One region of the Polycladomyces abyssicola genome, then DNA from elsewhere that is predicted to be linked to it. Evidence: predicted binding sites of a transcription regulator. Region 1 holds the regulator's gene; each other region holds the start of a gene.

Evidence for each region. The regulator LexA, encoded in region 1, represses DNA repair genes until DNA is damaged. The targets are predictions, from matches to a motif close to CGAACATATGTTCG.
Region 2: the regulator LexA is predicted to act here: its motif matches at 2,176-2,189, upstream of ruvC (crossover junction endodeoxyribonuclease RuvC).
Region 3: the regulator LexA is predicted to act here: its motif matches at 2,394-2,407, upstream of KI215_RS11955 (YhjD family protein).
Region 4: the regulator LexA is predicted to act here: its motif matches at 3,136-3,149, upstream of recA (recombinase RecA).

Annotation. Positions count from the first base shown of each region.
Region 1 is NZ_AP024601.1:1,619,345-1,623,767, forward strand. It holds gene KI215_RS08125 (glycosyl hydrolase family 18 protein) at 1-1,136, opposite strand, end outside; gene KI215_RS08130 (DUF1259 domain-containing protein) at 1,290-1,754, shown strand; gene lexA (transcriptional repressor LexA) at 2,025-2,654, opposite strand; gene KI215_RS08140 (YnfA family protein) at 3,285-3,611, shown strand; gene KI215_RS08145 (DUF5680 domain-containing protein) at 3,808-4,272, shown strand.
Region 2 is NZ_AP024601.1:1,103,672-1,108,094, forward strand. It holds gene KI215_RS05570 (MBL fold metallo-hydrolase) at 1-292, shown strand, start outside; gene KI215_RS05575 (MATE family efflux transporter) at 415-1,788, opposite strand; gene ruvC (crossover junction endodeoxyribonuclease RuvC) at 2,208-2,714, shown strand; gene ruvA (Holliday junction branch migration protein RuvA) at 2,711-3,337, shown strand; gene ruvB (Holliday junction branch migration DNA helicase RuvB) at 3,350-4,348, shown strand; gene KI215_RS05595 (DUF2905 domain-containing protein) at 4,345-4,423, shown strand, end outside.
Region 3 is NZ_AP024601.1:2,377,649-2,382,071, reverse strand. It holds gene KI215_RS11970 (M20 metallopeptidase family protein) at 1-990, shown strand, start outside; gene KI215_RS11965 (DUF421 domain-containing protein) at 1,095-1,784, shown strand; gene KI215_RS11960 (CBS domain-containing protein) at 1,850-2,275, shown strand; gene KI215_RS11955 (YhjD family protein) at 2,462-2,863, shown strand; gene KI215_RS11950 (hypothetical protein) at 2,884-3,078, shown strand; gene KI215_RS11945 (cupin domain-containing protein) at 3,199-3,543, shown strand; gene spoVAC (stage V sporulation protein AC) at 3,914-4,372, shown strand; gene spoVAD (stage V sporulation protein AD) at 4,388-4,423, shown strand, end outside.
Region 4 is NZ_AP024601.1:1,773,561-1,777,983, forward strand. It holds gene KI215_RS08880 (AAA family ATPase) at 1-308, opposite strand, end outside; gene KI215_RS08885 (metallophosphoesterase family protein) at 305-1,297, opposite strand; gene KI215_RS08890 (RecX family transcriptional regulator) at 1,314-1,964, opposite strand; gene recA (recombinase RecA) at 2,005-3,057, opposite strand; gene KI215_RS08900 (metal-sulfur cluster assembly factor) at 3,247-3,543, shown strand; gene KI215_RS08905 (DEAD/DEAH box helicase) at 3,586-4,423, opposite strand, start outside.

The DNA of each region.
Region 1 (4,423 bases):
CTGGGAAAATCCTCTCCCAGAACCCAATAGCCGATCCCCCGAAGCCGATACTCCTTGATCAAGTTGAACTTGGCTTGGGCACTCTGTGCGTTTTCGAACCAGACCACATGTTTTTTTCCACGCTGATCCGTATAGAAGAAGTACGGAGCTTGATCCCGGTTATTGTATTGGATTTTCAGTGATTTCATGTAAGCGAAAGTCTCGGCTTCCTTGGGCGACACCCGTTTAGCCGGAGGGCCGCCTTTTTTATATGGGAGTACCCAGTCATAACCGTACAGGGGAGCTCCCATGATAATCTTTTCCCGAGGGATCTTGGAAACGGCATAATCGACGACTTTACGAACTTGAGGGATCGGAGAAACGGCCATGGGAGGTCCACCAGTCCAACCCCATTCATAGGTCATCAGAATAACAAAATCCGCTATTTTACCATGGAAGGCATAATCATGGGCACCATGCCAAGGACCTGCCTGTTTGTCACTCGATTTTGGGGCCAAGGCGGTGGATACCACATATCCTTCCTTTTTGACCCGTGGCAACAGCGTTGCCAAAAAACCGTTGTACAGCTGCCGATCTTTTTCACGGATGTGTTCAAAATCAACGTTTAGAGCACGGTAACCTTTTTGCTTCATGACACGGATTACGTTTTGAATCAGCCGTCGAGACGCCATCGGGTCGGTAAAGATCCGATGCGCGACATCGGGCTGGAAATTTCCTCGAGCGAAGTTGGTAATCACCAACATCGGGACTGCCTTGTTCCGTTTGGCAGCTGCCAAGGGGGCGGCATCATTTAAAGGAATCAAATCTCCATTGGGTTGAACACGGTAACTGAAAAAACCGATGTAAGTCAGATGTCGGCCAGCCTCATTGACATCGGATACGGCTTGGGCGGGGTTTACCGGTTCCAAAAAGCCGATGGACTCAATGCGAGGTTTGGCTGTTTTGGATCTGAGATTATTCTCCCCTCTTTTATCAGGGAGTACCCTGCCTCGGCTCTCCATTGGTACTGTTTCCGGATGAGCAGTCTGATTGCTAAGCTGCTTGGGGCGAGGAGGTGCTTCTCCGATTTGTTTGGCTGTGTTGCATCCCGCCGATAGTAGGAACAATGCGATGAAGATCAGATACGCTTTTCTCATCTTTATCACCCATTTTGGTTTGTTCGAATGGTTTGTTCGAATATCATGCTTTTCTTATTCTCGTCAATTTATTCATGATTAATGTCTGGTTTTTGAATAACTGACACACACATGGTTAGGATAAACGTTAAACAAAATATGAAGGTGGTCTGCGTGAAGAAAATATTTTTTATTTTGACATCTTGTTTGATGATCGTCTCTTTTCCTATACAAATGGTTTATGGTAATGAGAAAACGGGATGTAAAGTCCTTGAACAAATTTTTGGTACGAATGCAAAAGCGGAAAAAGGGGTTTGTAAGGTAGAAATTCCTCGTAATATCCCTATTACTTACAGGGGGATCAAACTCTCACCAGAGACAATGGAATTGGAGTTTATCGCTACATTTGAACAAATAACTCATGGGAAAACAGTGGTGACGGGCGAGTTTTCTCTGCTTGAAAGCGAAGTTACTCCTGTATTGGATACGTTACGTAAAGGAAACTTAGAGATTTCCGCCATACACAACCACTGGATTTATGAAAAACCACGCATCATTTATTTGCATTTCCAGGGAGTCGGAAATATGAGGAATCTTGCCCAGACAGTGAAAGCCGCTATACAAGCGACTCAATCTTAGTCTTCTGACTGCAAAAGTCCGGAGCCATGGTTAGTTTCCAAGCGAATTCGATTAACCCGCCATCGCCCTTCACGAACGGCGCGGGCAAAACGCACTATCGCTATCAATTTGGTCGGTTTCTCCGCTTGCCGAGAAAAAATCTTCACACTAAAAAAGCCCCTCAGTTAGAGGGTCTAAATGAACATCGAAAAGAATTTCCCGAATCATAATCAAACCCAGCGGAAATAACGCTGGGTTTGTCTCAAAAGCCTCAGCCACTGCTTGGATCTCTCAATGAATTTCCCGGAATACCCCGATTACTTTCCCCAAAATACTGACACTTGTCAGACGGATCGGTTCCATCTCGTCGTTTTCCGGTTGCAGGCGAATATGATCCTTTTCTTTGTAGAAGCGTTTTACGGTGGCTTCCCCGTCCTGGGTCATCGCCACGACGATATCCCCGTTTTCGGCAGTGTTCTGCTGTCGTACCACCACATGGTCACCATCAAGAATGCCGGCATTGATCATACTGTTTCCGTGAACGGACAAGACAAACGCCCGTTCTGCATTGCCGACCAGGCGACGAGGGAGAGGAAGGTATTCTTCCACATTCTCGATTGCAGTGATGGGTTCCCCCGCGGTGACTTTCCCGACCAGCGGTACCAATACGGTGTCAGAAGAGCGGGCCGTTTCCTCTAGATCCCCGCGATCCAAAAGTTCAATTGCCCTCGGTTTGGTGGGATCACGTCGGATGAACCCCTTCTTTTCCAGACGGGCAAGATGACCGTGTACCGTTGAGCTGGACGCCAAGCCGACTGCTTCCCCGATTTCGCGAACTGACGGAGGATATCCCTTCTCTTTGACCGATTTCTTTATGTAGTCCAAGATTGCCTTTTGCCGCGAGGAGAGTCGCGTTGTCATCACCCTCAACTCCTAGTCGATGATGTTTCCCATTTTCTCCAGTATACACGAATCTGCTCCAAAGAACAAACATAAGTTCCCCGGAATGTGTGTTCCGGAGAACAAATTATCGTCAATTTGCACCTCCGCCACTTATTTATGTCCACTTTGGGGGGGAGATCTATACGTAGAGGGGTTTAATATGGATTCAAGTTTAAAACAAGGGATTTTTGATCATTATGGACAGCATCTTCTTAATGATACTTCACCAGTTCAGTTTTACTTAGGCTTTTATGATGGGCAACCAGCTGTTACGACAGCCCTTTACTATAATGATATAGTTGTAGGCGTATACGATGTAGCAACGCTTCCGTTAATGAGAAAAAGGGCTGGCGAGTTCCACGTCACAATATTTACTAGAAGCGTCGTTGAATCAAGGATATAAATGGGCGGTTCTTCAAGCAAGAGAAGCAGGTTTAAACACATACAAGAAGCTCGGATTTGAGACGTATTGCCAGTTTCATGTGTATTTACTTAAAGGAAAAAAGGTTATACTGTATTAGCTGATTCGGCACATATTGGTGGCGGCACATGAAGAACCGGTCTTACCATTGGAGACCGGTTTAACATTGGAGAGGGTGGAAACAAAAGATGATTCAAGCAGTGTTTTTGTTTTTTCTTGCCGGGTTGGCGGAAATCGGCGGGGGATATATGATCTGGCTTTGGTTACGGGAGGGAAAACCGTTTTACTGGGGATTGATTGGTGGGCTTACTTTGTCCTTCTACGGGATTATCGCCACTTTTCAATCTTTTCCTTCCTTTGGTCGGGTTTACGCTGCTTACGGGGGAGTGTTCATAGTCATGTCTGTTTTGTGGGGATGGCTCATCGACAAGAAGACTCCCGATTTCTATGACTGGATTGGAGCAGGGATCAGCTTGATCGGGGTGTCTGTGATGCTTTGGGGACCACGGAGCTAGGGGAGATACTTTTTAATCTTGGTATTTTTTTCTTTTGATCCCTTTCTGTCCATTTGTTTATCTATGGTTACAAATTCCATTCTATATGATATGATGTAGAAGAAGAGGGAATTGATTCAATCTTTTTGCTGTAGATATCGACAAACTGAATAATATTACATACAGGTTTGCTAAACAAACTATGAAGGAGATTCAAGTGCACAACGAATTCATTTCTTTCCTGCTAAACGCTAAACGAGCTACATATGCTTCCCAAGGAAACGATGCTTCCGTCGCGGCATTGCTACCAGGGGCCAAACAATTGGAATACCGCGATGGTCCTTATTTCTACCGAGATGTTTATTTCGGTATGGAGACGTTTACGGGGATGGAAACGGTATATCATTTGGACCAACCCATTTGGGCCATGATTTATGGAGGCGGAGTGCTCAACATCAGTGATCAGGAGCAGGTCCTTTCCACCTATGCATTTTTGCGTGAAGCATTGCGCTTGGGATCAAAGGATGTGCCTTATCGGGGACCGGAAGTCTGGGAAAAAGGGCCGCTAACCTATCTGAACAGATGGGAGGGAGGATGGGATCGGTTTCATGGATATGAGGAAATTCGCGTGAAAGATACAAAAGTGTATGAATTGCGGTATCAGGGTGGTTTATTAAGATAAGCTAGGAGAGGTAGATGACGGAGGATAAGGGTCGCCTTTTTGGATGATTCCATATGATGTGGAGCGAGATGAAAGCGGGGAAACCGAAATGAAATCATGGAAGGGATGGGCAAATTTCACATTGTACTATGGCTTGAAGTAGGTTTCTTGA
Region 2 (4,423 bases), 520 kb from region 1:
GGAGTTGCCGTTTTGCGGTGGAATCACCGTTATTCACACGCCGGGTCATACCCCTGGACATATCAGTCTGTATCATCAACCAAGCAAGACCCTGATCGCCGGAGATGCTCTGGCCGTCGTGGATGGTCAGTTGGTTGGACCGGTACCGCAATATACGCTGGATATGGATGTCGCCATTCAGTCGTTAAAAAAACTGGCGCAATATGATATTGAAGCGGTCATCTGCTATCACGGCGGCCTGTATCGGGAGAATGTCAATCGCCGTATTGCAGAATTGGCCGACGGTCGTTAAGAAGTCGATGAGAAATGGACCGGCGCTGATCTTCCGCCATGATAAATGGAAGATCAGCGCTGTTTATTGAAGTGTGTGATCGACCGGTTCATCCTTCACTTACGTATGGGTTTGGATCACTGTCACGTTCCCCCCGCCGGTTCCGGCCCGTCAAAAAAGCGCTGATGTTGGCGGTTGATCCAGAACAGGCGGTAGTAGGTATATTGGGCTGCCAATCCAAACGCGAACGCAATGGGGTACGCCATCCAGATCCCACGCAGACCGATAGTGTGAGACAACAGAAAAGCAACCGGCACCTCGACTCCCCAGATGGTGATAATGCCGATCAGTGTCGGCCAGAAAACGGTGCCGCTCGAGCGCATCACACCCGAGAGGATCATCATGTTGCCGAAGATCATGAACGACCACAGTGTGATATACAGCAGTTCTTCCGCGACCGACAGCGTTGCGGGATCGGTCAAAAACCAGGACAAAATGCTGCGGCTGAACATATAGACGATCCCGGTCAGCAGAATGCCAATCACGTAATTCAACATGACGGCGCTTTTCACCAGGAGCCGCAGTCGGGCCTGTTTTCCAGCACCGATCAGTTGTGCGCCGAAGATCCCGGAGGCGATCCCCAAGCTCAGCGCGGGCATTTGCACGTAATTGATCACTTGGATGACTGCGCCATAAGCGGCGGTGGCATGGGCGCCGAACCGGTTGACAAATGTAACGACGGCCACTTCGGACAACGAGACGAAAATCATCTGGATTCCGGTTGGCAAGCCGATTTTGATCAGCAGTTTGACGATTTGCGGATCCAGTCGCAGTTTTTTAATCGTCTCCCGATCCAGCGCCAGCGGGTGACGTTTCCATCCCAGATAGGCGATGGTGACGATCAGTGTAATAATGGATGATACCACCATGGCCAGTGCGGGACCTTTCACACCCAACCGGGGCAGGCCACCCCATCCGAAAAGGAAAACGGGGGTTAAACCGACGGTCAGTATGGTGCTGAAAAGCAGTAAATAAAACGGGGTTTTGGCGTCTCCTGTCCCGCGCAAAAAAGTGGTGTAGTTGATATACAGGAAGAAAAACGGGAGTCCCGTAAACAACACATGGGCGTAGCCGATCGAATACGGGATGATGGATGCCGGTGTTCCGATCAGCTCCAGCAATTCGCGGGCGAACAGGTTGCCGACTACGGCCGTGAACAGTCCCAGGATAAAGGCAAAGGTCAAGGAGGTCCCGACTGTCGCTTTCATCCGCTCCGTATTGCCGCTCCCGTAGGCTTGACCGATCAAAACAGAACTGGCGCTTCCCAGTCCGATGATAAACGAGATCAGGAAAAACGTCACCGGAAAGACGGCACTGGCTGCTGCAAGTGCATATTCTCCGAGACCTCGTCCCAACAGGATGGAGCTGACCGTTCCGCCGATGGATTGCAGGATGTTGCTCAACATGAGCGGGATGAGGAAGAACAGCAGGGACAGCCACATCGGGCCTGAGTCCATCGCCCCCCGACCCCACCCGCGGTTGCCTGATGGCACGCCCTGAGCAGGTCCGGTTGGTTGACCGGTCGCCTCATCAGTTGGGGACGGGTGGAGTTTGTTGGGAGCGTAGACCGCGGTTTCACCGGAAGTACGGAGATCGGAGGTTGAATCGGTTGCGGAAGATGCCGGATCACGTGCCGTTGTGGAGTCAGCTTTGTCGGATTCTTTTTGATCCCCTGTGTTGGTGTGGTTCTGATCGTCGATCGGTTTCAAACGGATACACCTCTTTTATTAATGGACTGAAATTCCTCGTCTTTGTCAGGATATGACAAATCAATATCTCCATTATAAACTTTGTTGGGGGGAAATAGGGAGGGGGATGTTGTGATATAATCGACACACGGCAAACGAAAACATGTTCGCAACAGAGGGGGAACGTTGTGAAGATCATGGGTATCGACCCGGGCATCGCCATCGTCGGTTACGGCGTATTGCACCGTCAGGGAAATCGCCTCAGGGCTGTCGAATACGGCAGTATCCAGACAGAGGCGGGTCTGGCGACGGCGACCCGGTTGAAGCAGATTTACGACGCATGTGGAGAGTTGTTTCAAAAGTATCGTCCGGATGTGGTGGCGATCGAAAAGCTCTTTTTCAATCGCAACGTGACCACCGCCTTCACTGTCGGTCAAGCACGCGGCGTGATTATGCTGGCCGCAGAAGAGGCAGGGGTGCCGATTACGGAGTATACGCCGTTGCAGGTAAAAATGGCAGTGGTGGGTTACGGACAAGCAGAGAAGCGGCAGGTGCAGGAAATGGTACGCATGTTATTGTCCCTGCCCGAAACGCCCAAGCCGGATGATGTGGCCGATGCGCTGGCCATCGCCATCTGTGAGGGACATTCGTCCACATGGGTGAACCGGTTGAAACAGGGGGGCTGGAAACGTTGATCGAGTTTTTGGAAGGAACCGTCGCCTACGCCGGAGCGGATTACATCGCCATCAACGTGTCGGGTGTGGGCTACCGCGTGTTTTGCGGTAATCCCTATCGCTGGGAACCCAATGTGCAGACACGGGTCTACACGCATCAGGTGGTGCGGGAGGATGCCGTTACTCTCTACGGGTTCCCGACCCGGGAGGAGCGGGATTTGTTTCGAATGTTGCTCGATGTGTCCGGGATCGGTCCCAAAGCGGGACTTTCCATATTGGCTGCAGGAACGCCGCGTCAGGTCGTGCAGGCGATCCAGCAGGAAAACGTCGTTTTTTTGACCAAACTGCCGGGGATTGGAAAAAAGACGGCGCAACGATTGATACTGGATCTGAAGGACAAATTGAAAAAAGCGGGCTGGGTCCATGCGTTGATGCAACAGCCAGACGATTCGGCAGAAGGACCGGTCGAAACGCCCGTTTCCTCCGGAGGGCGTGTGGGTGAGGCGATTGAAGCCCTGATGGCCCTCGGATATAATGAGGAAGAAGCGGCTTGGGCCGTCGAAGAAGCGCGTAAACAGTGGGAGGACGAGCCGGAGCTGGACGAGTGGATCCGGCGGGCGTTGCAACTGTCGATGAAACGATAGGGGGATGTGAGCGTGGAGGAACGGATCATTTCCGCTCATATGGCGGAAGAGGATGCGACGGTGGAGTTCAGCCTGCGCCCCCGTTACCTGAGCGAATATATCGGTCAAACGCGCGTGAAGGAAAATTTGAAAGTATACATAGAAGCGGCCAAAATGCGGGGCGAAGCTCTGGATCACGTGTTATTGTACGGCCCGCCCGGATTGGGGAAAACGACACTGTCTCACATCATCGCCAACGAGTTGGGGGTGCATATCCGGGCCACGTCCGGTCCGGCAATCGAGCGGCCCGGGGACTTGGCGGCCATCTTGACCAACCTTCAACCGGGCGATTTGTTGTTTATAGATGAGATTCACCGTTTGAACCGATCCGTGGAGGAAGTCTTGTATCCCGCGATGGAGGACTTCGCACTCGATATCGTGATCGGAAAAGGTCCCAGCGCCCGGTCGGTCCGGCTTGATTTGCCGCCGTTTACGCTTGTGGGTGCCACGACGCGGGCTGGTTCGCTTTCATCCCCTTTGCGGGATCGTTTCGGAGTGGTCAGTCGGTTGGAGTATTATACAGAGGACGAACTCACTCTGATCGTGCAGCGGGCGGCTGATTTGCTCGGGGTGGCCATCCGGGAGGAAGGCGCTGTGGAAATCGCCCGGCGGGCGAGAGGCACACCTCGTGTGGCCAACCGCCTGCTGAAACGGGTACGGGACTTCGTCCAAGTGCAGGGTGACGGTGTGATCACGGGAGAAGCAGCCCGGGATGCATTGGACCGGATTCAGGTGGACAAAATGGGATTGGACCAGATAGACCACAAATTGTTGTTGTCTATCATCGAAAATTTCCGTGGGGGACCTGTTGGTCTGGAGACGATCGCGGCCACGATCGGTGAGGAGGCGCACACGGTGGAAGACGTCTACGAGCCGTATCTGATGCAGATCGGTTTTCTCCAGCGTACCCCCCGCGGCCGTGTGGTCACCCCCAAATGTTACGAGCACTTCGGATTGGAGATGCCGACATGAATCCGTTTGCCAAAACGTTGATCGTCTTGGGAATGGTACTGGTAGTGATTGGCCTTCTGTGGCAGTTCGGCGGGC
Region 3 (4,423 bases), 760 kb from region 1:
GGGGATTCGTCGCGAACAGTGGCCTTGCGTGGCGATATGGATGCGTTGCCGATTCAGGATGAGAAGACGTGTGAGTACCGGTCCAACGTACCCGGCGTCATGCACGCTTGCGGTCATGATGCCCACACGGCTGCTTTGCTCGGTGTGGCCGTTCTGCTCAGTCAACACCGTAAAGAGGTTCCCGGTCGGATTGTCTTTTTGTTTCAGCATGCCGAAGAAGTCCTTCCCGGAGGGGCGGAGCGCATGATCGAAGACGGTGCTTTGGAGGGAGTGGATGCCGTCTACGGCGTTCATCTCTGGACTCCTTTTCCCGTCGGGGTTGTCGCTTTGAACGATCACGCCCTGATGGCCGGAGCGGATACATTTCACATCGAAGTGATCGGTAAGGGCGGGCACGGTGGTTTGCCGCATGAAACGGTAGATGCGATCGTCATCGCATCCCATCTGGTCGTCAATCTGCAAACCGTTGTCAGCCGACAAATCGATCCCCTCAAGTCAGGTGTTATCACCATTGGTCACATTCAAGGCGGTCAAGCGTGCAACGTGATCGCGGAACGTTGCGTCTTGACAGGCACGATACGTACACTGGACCCGACACTTCGAGAATTTATCTCCGCCAGAATCAGCGAGGTGACCGAACAGACTTGCCGTATGTACGGGGCTACTTATCGCGTTGATTTCGAGTGGGGCACACCCCCGCTAGTCAATCACGCTGTAGAAGCCCACAGAATGGCTGAAGTGGCCCGCCGGATCGTAGGCAATGCAAAGGTGTGGGAAGTGCCGCCGGTGATGGCAGGAGAGGACTTTGGCTACTACCTGCAACAGCGTCCGGGCGCTTTCTGTTTTGTCGGTGCGGGCAATCCTGAGCGCGGCATCCGTTATCCACATCATCATCCATTATTTGATATTGACGAAGAAGCGATGAAAGTGTCGGCCGCGTTGCTCATTCAGACCGCGATGTCGTATTTGCGTGGAGATCCGGTGAAATAAAGGGTTTTTATATAAACAGATCTGGAGCGTTTTCACTCGCTCCTCTTTTTTTTTGGGAATAAGTGGACATACTATCACCCGATTAAATGCGGGAGGGAAAAGAGATGGATTTTTTGGAGGTAATCTTTCAGACAGTCATCGCTTTCGTGGTGATTCTGGTGTTAACCATGATTCTCGGGAAACAGCAAATCGCCCAGATGACATATTTCGAATATATCAACGGGATCACATTCGGTTCAATCGCGGCCACATTGGCGACCGACATCGACCAGCATACGTGGCAGCATTTGATCGGACTGGTGTTGTTCGGTGGGTTGACCTTGCTGTTGTCGTACCTCTCACTAAAAAATCGCAAAGCCCGTCGCTGGCTAGAAGGAGACCCGGTCATCGTCATCCAAAACGGCCAGATCATGGAGGAAAATCTGAAAAAAAACCGGTTTCATTTCGACGAAGTGATGGAACTGTTGCGACAAAAAGGCGTGTTCGACATATCCCAAGTACAGCAGGCCGTGTTGGAAAACGACGGACAAATCACGGTGATGCTGAAACCACAATATCAGCCGCTCACCAAAGACAGTATGGCCAAACCGTCGGGACCTGCCAATATGCCGATCGAATTGGTAATCGACGGCCAGGTGATCTACGAAAACCTGCAAAAGGCCGGCAAGAACGGACAGTGGCTTATGAACCAAATCCGGAAGCAAAAAGGGGTGCAATCACTTCGTGACGTCTTTTACGCCAGCTTGCAGTCGGACGGTACTGTCTATGTGGATGTGCGCAACGATCAGGCCTGAGAATAAAACATACACCTGCACGCCACAATAAGTAAAGCACTGTATGTAAAAAGGAGGAACCTTGCATGGGACAACTGAAAGATATCATGACCCAACAAATCGCTTACGTTACGCCGCAAGACAACGTGTATGAAGTGGCTAACCTGATGAAACAACACAACGTGGGGATGATTCCGGTTGTTGAAAATGGCGCGTTGCAAGGAGTCATTACCGATCGCGATCTGGTTCTGCGTTGCATCGCAGAACGGCAACCCAACTCCCTGAAGGCGAGCGACGTCATGACCGGCAACCCGGTCACAGGCAATCCCGACATGTCGGTGGCGGAAGCCTCCCAACTGATGTCCCAACATCAAATCCGTCGTCTGCCCGTGGTGGAAAATGGGCAAATGGTCGGAGTTGTGGCGATCGGGGACATGGCGGTTCGCGATACATTCTCCGATCAAGCCGGTCAGGCATTAAGCAATATTTCCGAGCCCAGCCAACCGCAATAGCATTACATCGCCTGTTGGAGCGTGGAAAAAACCCGGCACGTCGCCTTTCATGCCCCCCATTAACCATGGGAGAGAAGGCGGCGTTTGCTTGTTTTTGGATACAATTTCCGTCGTGATCAAAACATATGTTCGCATATAATAAAAACGGAAAACGATGCAGGTGTGATGGCCAGGTAGGTGATGTCCATGATGATTCCGCCGGAGGAATACAACCGATTCGCTGATCTCATCAAGCGGCTGGTGGTATTGGACGTGCTGGCCCGCGCACTGGAAATCGATCAACGGGGGATGGAACGTCTCCCGTTAAAGTTTGGAAGAGTGTGGAAGGAAACGATGGCGGAGGTCATGCAGCGCGTAGAACAGGAGCGGGTACAATGCCGACGACAACTGCGCCGGTGCGGGGGACACATCGTGGAGGTGCGCCAGTGGTCGGATGCGCGAGAAGTGCAGGCGCGGTTCCGCGGTTTTTTCTATCGGCACTGGTTTGACAACGAATGGCTTCGCAGTGAATGTGAAGAGTGGCTTCGCTCGTATTGGCGGGAGGGCAAAAATACCAGACAACAAACTCCCCGGACTCGGTCACATTAAACATGAAGGGAGGATGTAGCATGAGAAAAGGTCTGATTCCTGTCATGCTGGGTACATTGGTTTCCACACTGGGCGTCTCGCTGATCAACCGGAAGCGGAAAAACTGGTTCCGTAAAACCCGTTCCACCCGACCGTACGGTTGGGGTGTGTTTGGATTCGGTCTGGCTCACATCTTATTGGGCGGGATTGATCTGTTCCGTCGGCGCGCGCGATAAGAATGAGACTAGGGGAGAGTCTCCCCTCTTTTTCTTGCAAAAAGTTTGCTTTCTTCAGTTGAATCATATCCCGAATTTGCAGTACAATGTACCCAAATGGCGAAGGGGGTTGCAAAATCAATGGAGGGGCCCTATGTAATCCGCAAGGGTGGCAGTGACTGGATTCCGATGGGAAATGGGGTACAGCTGAGCTATCTGCGAAAAAGCGGCAAGGAATACAGCATTTTGCTGAAGATGGAGTCCGGAGGCCGTTTTCCGATGCATGAACACGTCGGTGGAGAAGAAGTTTATGTCATCGAAGGAAGCGTGCAACTTGGAAAAGTTCGTTTGGAACAAGGGGACTATTACTATGCTCCTCCCGGTGTGAGCGAAACTGCCATGACGGAAGACGGTTGTACATTGCTGATCACCTCTGCACGGGGCTTGGAAGTCAACAATCCGACAGCCAAAGTGACGGCTCAATGACAGCCGTTCCACATATATCGTTTATGAAGAGCGAGCGAAAACTCGTCTGAAACGAAATCATCTAAGCTTGGACGAAGACATCGTGGATGGATGTGGGTTGCCACACCAGATGAAGCGAGAAGCCCACGGCGACCAAATGATGTCTTTGGTTCTTTAGCCGTGTGGATCAAGTCACTGTTTTATGATGGCCAAGCAGGAGGCACGTTTACCCGACCGCAATACCATTGCGGGACGGGAAACGTGCCTTTTTTCGTCTGTTCGACTCATCGCATAAAATCCTCGATTTCATCGCACGATATGAAAGCGATTGTTGCTGAGGGAGTGCGATTCCGAGATGAGCGATCAAGAACAACAAGCAGAACAGCAAGCCATGCAACAAGCTGAAGAGCAAGCGAAAATTGAGCAATACCAGCAAGTGGCGAAACAATATCAGCCCCGGCCCAAATTGCTTCGAAACTGTTTGAAGGCCTTTGTTGCCGGCGGCTTGATTTGCGTGATTGGTCAGTTGCTGCAAAACATGTACATTCATGTTTTTCATTTTCAACCCGACAAAGCGGGGGATCCGACCGTAGCCACCCTGATCTTCATCGCATCTGTACTCACCGGGTTGGGCGTGTTTGACAAGATCGGACAGTGGGCCGGAGCGGGAACGGCGGTGCCGGTGACCGGTTTTGCCAACTCCATCGTATCTGCTGCGTTGGAACACCGCGCGGAAGGATGGGTGCTTGGCATTGGCGGCAATATGTTTAAATTGGCCGGATCGGTCATCGTGTTCGGCGTGGTGGCCGCCTTTTTCATCGGAATTATTCGTACGTTGTTCTTTTCGTGAAGGGAGGGTTGAGCGATGGCGACAAACGAAACGAAAGCACTTGGAAGAAGC
Region 4 (4,423 bases), 150 kb from region 1:
AATCCTTCAAATACCTGTTCCTGTCCGTCCGGGGTCCGGATAATGTAACGGTTGACGGAAGCGGAACGTTCCCGGGCGATTTCCGTTCCGTCGGACATCGTCAGAACGACACGGCATTTGTCCGCTCCGATCCGAATATAATCCGTCCCTCGCGGCTGATTGAACAACACCCAGCGCAACGCGCGCAAGATGGCGCTTTTGCCGCTGTCCGACGGACCGATCAGCACATTGAGCCCATCGGCAAATTGAATCTCCGTCCGTTCGTGCGACTGGAAATTTTCGATGTAGAGACGCTTCAGCCGCTTCAACGCTCCCGTCCCCCTTCCGTCCCCAACCGTTCCTGCACGATGGCGATGCGCCGCATCGCCTCATATTTGACATCCGGTTCAATTCCTTCCAACCGGGCGATTTCCTCAATGATGTCGATCGCATCGATCCCCTGAAATTCGCCGGTGGCACGTACCTGACGAACAAAGGCGGCCAATTTCTCCTCCCGGTAGGCGGCTTGTTCCAGATAGGAACGGTCCAGCACATCCGTTCCCTTTGCCGCACATTGCAAGGCGATAAGTTCCACCTGCACCGATTCGGCAAACGTGAGCAAAGCGACTTGTGGTTGCCGCCGCATCTCCGAAGGATGGTTGTTGATGCGAGCCAAGGCGCCAGGATTGACAATGTACCGTCCCTCCCGACGCTGAACAGGGAACCCGGCATGGTAATGCCCGGTAAGCAGGACATCCACCGAGTCAAACCACAGATGATCCAATAATGTATGCGGCACGCCTTCGGGCAGGTGGCGATCCACCGCCATGCCGTGTACCATATGTACGCAAAAATCGGCACCCGTTACGTTGCTCACCGCATAATCCAATCCAGGATCCCGTTTGTCCAACTCGTGGTGAAACGGTTGACCGCTGAGCTGGACGGTCACGCCGCCTCTTTCCAACTTGACCGTTTCCCCCGGTCGAAGCAGGCGGATGACACCGAATGCATCCAACAGCCCAAGCATCGATCGATCGACCGTATCCGGGTTATGCCCGTAAATGTCGTGATTACCAGCGATCGTATACAGCGGCACCTTCAATCGACGCAACAGGGAGGCAAATTCACGAACGACCGCCGGGGATAGATCGGGACGATCAAAAAAGTCGCCGCCGTGTAAGACCGCATCCACTTGGCGGTCATGCGCCAGCTGGATCACCTCTTCCAGCTTGCGACGCATGGCTGTCGGAAAGTCGTCCGTGCGGCTGCGGGGTGACGTTCCCCTGATATGCGTGTCGGTCAAATACAACAGCCGCATCCGATCTCATCCCCTCTCATTGTGAATCCCGATGACGTTCGCGATAGTGTTGCAGGATGGAGCAGACGAGCGATTGCGGAAAACCCCGGCGCAACAAATAATGGCCCAACCGTCGTTCCACGGTCGGCCACGGATACCGGCGCAGCCGTTCATATCGTTTTTCCGCCAGCGATCTCGCCAACTCCTGATCCGCTTCTTCGGGAACCTCCGCCAACACCTCGTTGATGATGTCGGCGGCAATCCCCTTTTGCTCCAATTCTTTTCGCAACAGCAAACGGCCACGACCATTTCCGCGTCGTTGTTCCACCCAGGCGGCTGCAAACCGGCGGTCGTCGATATAACCGTAACGGTTGAGCTTGTCCATCGCCGCCCGCACATGCGGGGCAGCAAACCCCTTTCCGACGAGATAACGCTCCACTTCCCAAGCCGTTCGCGGTTTGTATTGCAAATACTTGAGCGCGGCCTGCCACACTTTGTTGCGTTCTTCCTCTTCCAAAACGGCATCGATCTCAACCGGGTCCACCCGACGCCCCTTGGTCAACCGCATTTTGACCAAAACGTCCTCATGTACGGAAACCGGCTCGCAACCCTCGATGAACACACGGTATCGGGCCGTTGTTCCCGGTTGCCGCTCAATCCGAATGATGGTGCCCGGCTCCTGGTTCATGACTTTTCCCGCCTTTGTATAAGGTCAGACCAAGACACGGTCAGGCTTCGAGCTCCAGTTGCTCGGCTTTTTCTCCGGACTCTTGGGCCGCTTCGGATTTTTTCGGTTCAGCCAAGCCGTAGTGGGCACGGATACTGGCTTCGATCCTGGCGCACAACTCCGCGTTTTCTTTGAGGAACTGTTTCGCGTTTTCACGGCCCTGTCCCAGACGCTCACCCTCAAATGAATACCAAGCGCCGCTCTTGCTGATGATGTCCAACTCGGTGGCGATGTCCAGAATGCTGCCCTCTTTGGAGATGCCTTCACCGTACATGATGTCCACGTCGGCTTGCTTGAACGGCGGAGCCACTTTGTTTTTCACCACTTTGATCTTGGTGCGGCTGCCCACCATCTCGTTTCCTTGCTTGATCGTCTCCGCACGACGCACTTCCAGGCGGATGCTGGAGTAGAATTTCAATGCCCGACCGCCGGGAGTGGTTTCCGGGTTACCGAACATGACCCCCACTTTTTCCCGAATTTGGTTGATGAAAATCGCGATCGTCTTGGATTTGCTGATCGCGCCGGACAGCTTCCGCAGCGCTTGCGACATCAGGCGGGCTTGTAAGCCGACATGGGAATCCCCCATCTCTCCTTCAATTTCCGCTTTGGGAACCAATGCGGCCACCGAGTCGATGACGATGATATCGATCGCCCCGCTGCGCACCAGTGCCTCGGCGATCTCCAATGCCTGCTCTCCCGTGTCTGGCTGGGACAGCAACAACTCATCGATGTTGACACCCAGCTTTTGGGCGTACACCGGGTCCAGTGCATGCTCCGCGTCGATGAATGCGGCTTGCCCCCCGACACGCTGTACTTCGGCGATCGCATGGAGTGCCACGGTCGTTTTCCCCGAAGACTCCGGCCCGTATACCTCAATGATCCGGCCGCGGGGATATCCGCCCACTCCCAGCGCAATATCCAACGCAATCGATCCGCTGGAAATCGTTTCTACCTGGGTCGCGGCCGCTTCTCCCATCCGCATGATCGAGCCTTTACCAAACTGCTTTTCGATCTGTCTCAATGCCATTTCCAACGCTTGACGACGGTCGGACATGTATCGTATCACTCCTTGTCTCGTTTCGCCTCGTATCCTCATCATACATTGTTTTGGATTCTTTGCCAAGAGATTTTACGAACATTTATTCGCCACTTTCGACCAGGTTTGATGCATACACTGTCGTGGTACAGTAATGGAAGAAACAACTACAACGATCGGGAGTGATCATCATTGGATAAAGAACGGATGAAAGAGGAGATCATGGAACGCCTGGGAGAAGTCGAGGACCCGGAACTGGGCATCGACATCGTCAACCTGGGCCTCGTATACGGTGTGGATATCGATGATGACGGCAATGTCAAAATCACGATGACGCTGACCGCCATGGGTTGTCCGTTGGCCGGCACGATCAACAGCCAGGTGACGGAGGCGGTCAAAAAAGTGGACGGTGTCCGGGACGTGGAGGTCAACATCGTGTGGAATCCACCATGGACAAAAGATCGCATGTCCCGGTACGCCAAAATCGCACTGGGTATCCAGTAACAAAAACCCCGTCCGCAGAGACGGGGTTTTTGTTTTTCGGGGTTATGAACGGTTACGAGGGCGGGCCGGTTCCAGATTGACTCGTGCGCCGTTGATTTTGGACTGACGTAACGCCTCAAACACGAACGGCGCCGCTTCTTCCGGCACTTCCACAAAGGAGAAGCGATCGTAGATATTGATCCGCCCCACGTCCTTACTGGAAATACCCGCATATTCCGAGATCACTTTGACTAGTTCATGCGGACGGATGTTGACGTTTTTGCCCACGTTGATGAAAAATCGCACCATCCCCGGTGACGCACCCGTTTCACCGAAGTCGTAGGCCGCATCGTTGCCGGTAGCGAAGCGGTCAGCAAATGCCAGCTGCAAAGCGGCCACAGCGATTGTCTCCGGGGAGTGCCGCGTTTCCAGCTTGCGGTACAGCTCCTCAAACAACGAACGGTCGTCTTCGGATTCGATCACCGCCTCCACCTCGGCCATCCAGGCTCGTTGCTGTTTTTGCGCCACTTCTTCTAAGGTGGGCAGTTCGCGAGATTCCAGCTGCCGACCGATCTCCTCTTCGATGGCGCGCAACTGCTTCATCTCCCGCGGCGTGACGAGCGTCAGCGCCATACCGGTCCTGCCCGCACGGCCCGTCCGGCCGATGCGGTGAACGTAACTTTCTACGTCCTGCGGGATGTCGTAGTTGATCACGTGGGAAACACTGCCGACGTCGATCCCGCGTGCAGCGACATCAGTAGCCACCAGCAGCTCAATCTCCCCTTTGCGGAAAGCGCTCATCACCCGGTCACGCTGGGATTGAGCCAGGTCGCCGTGAAGGCCTCCGGCCATATAGCCCCTGGCCTGCAGATTTTCTGCCAGTTCATCGACGTTCTTTTTG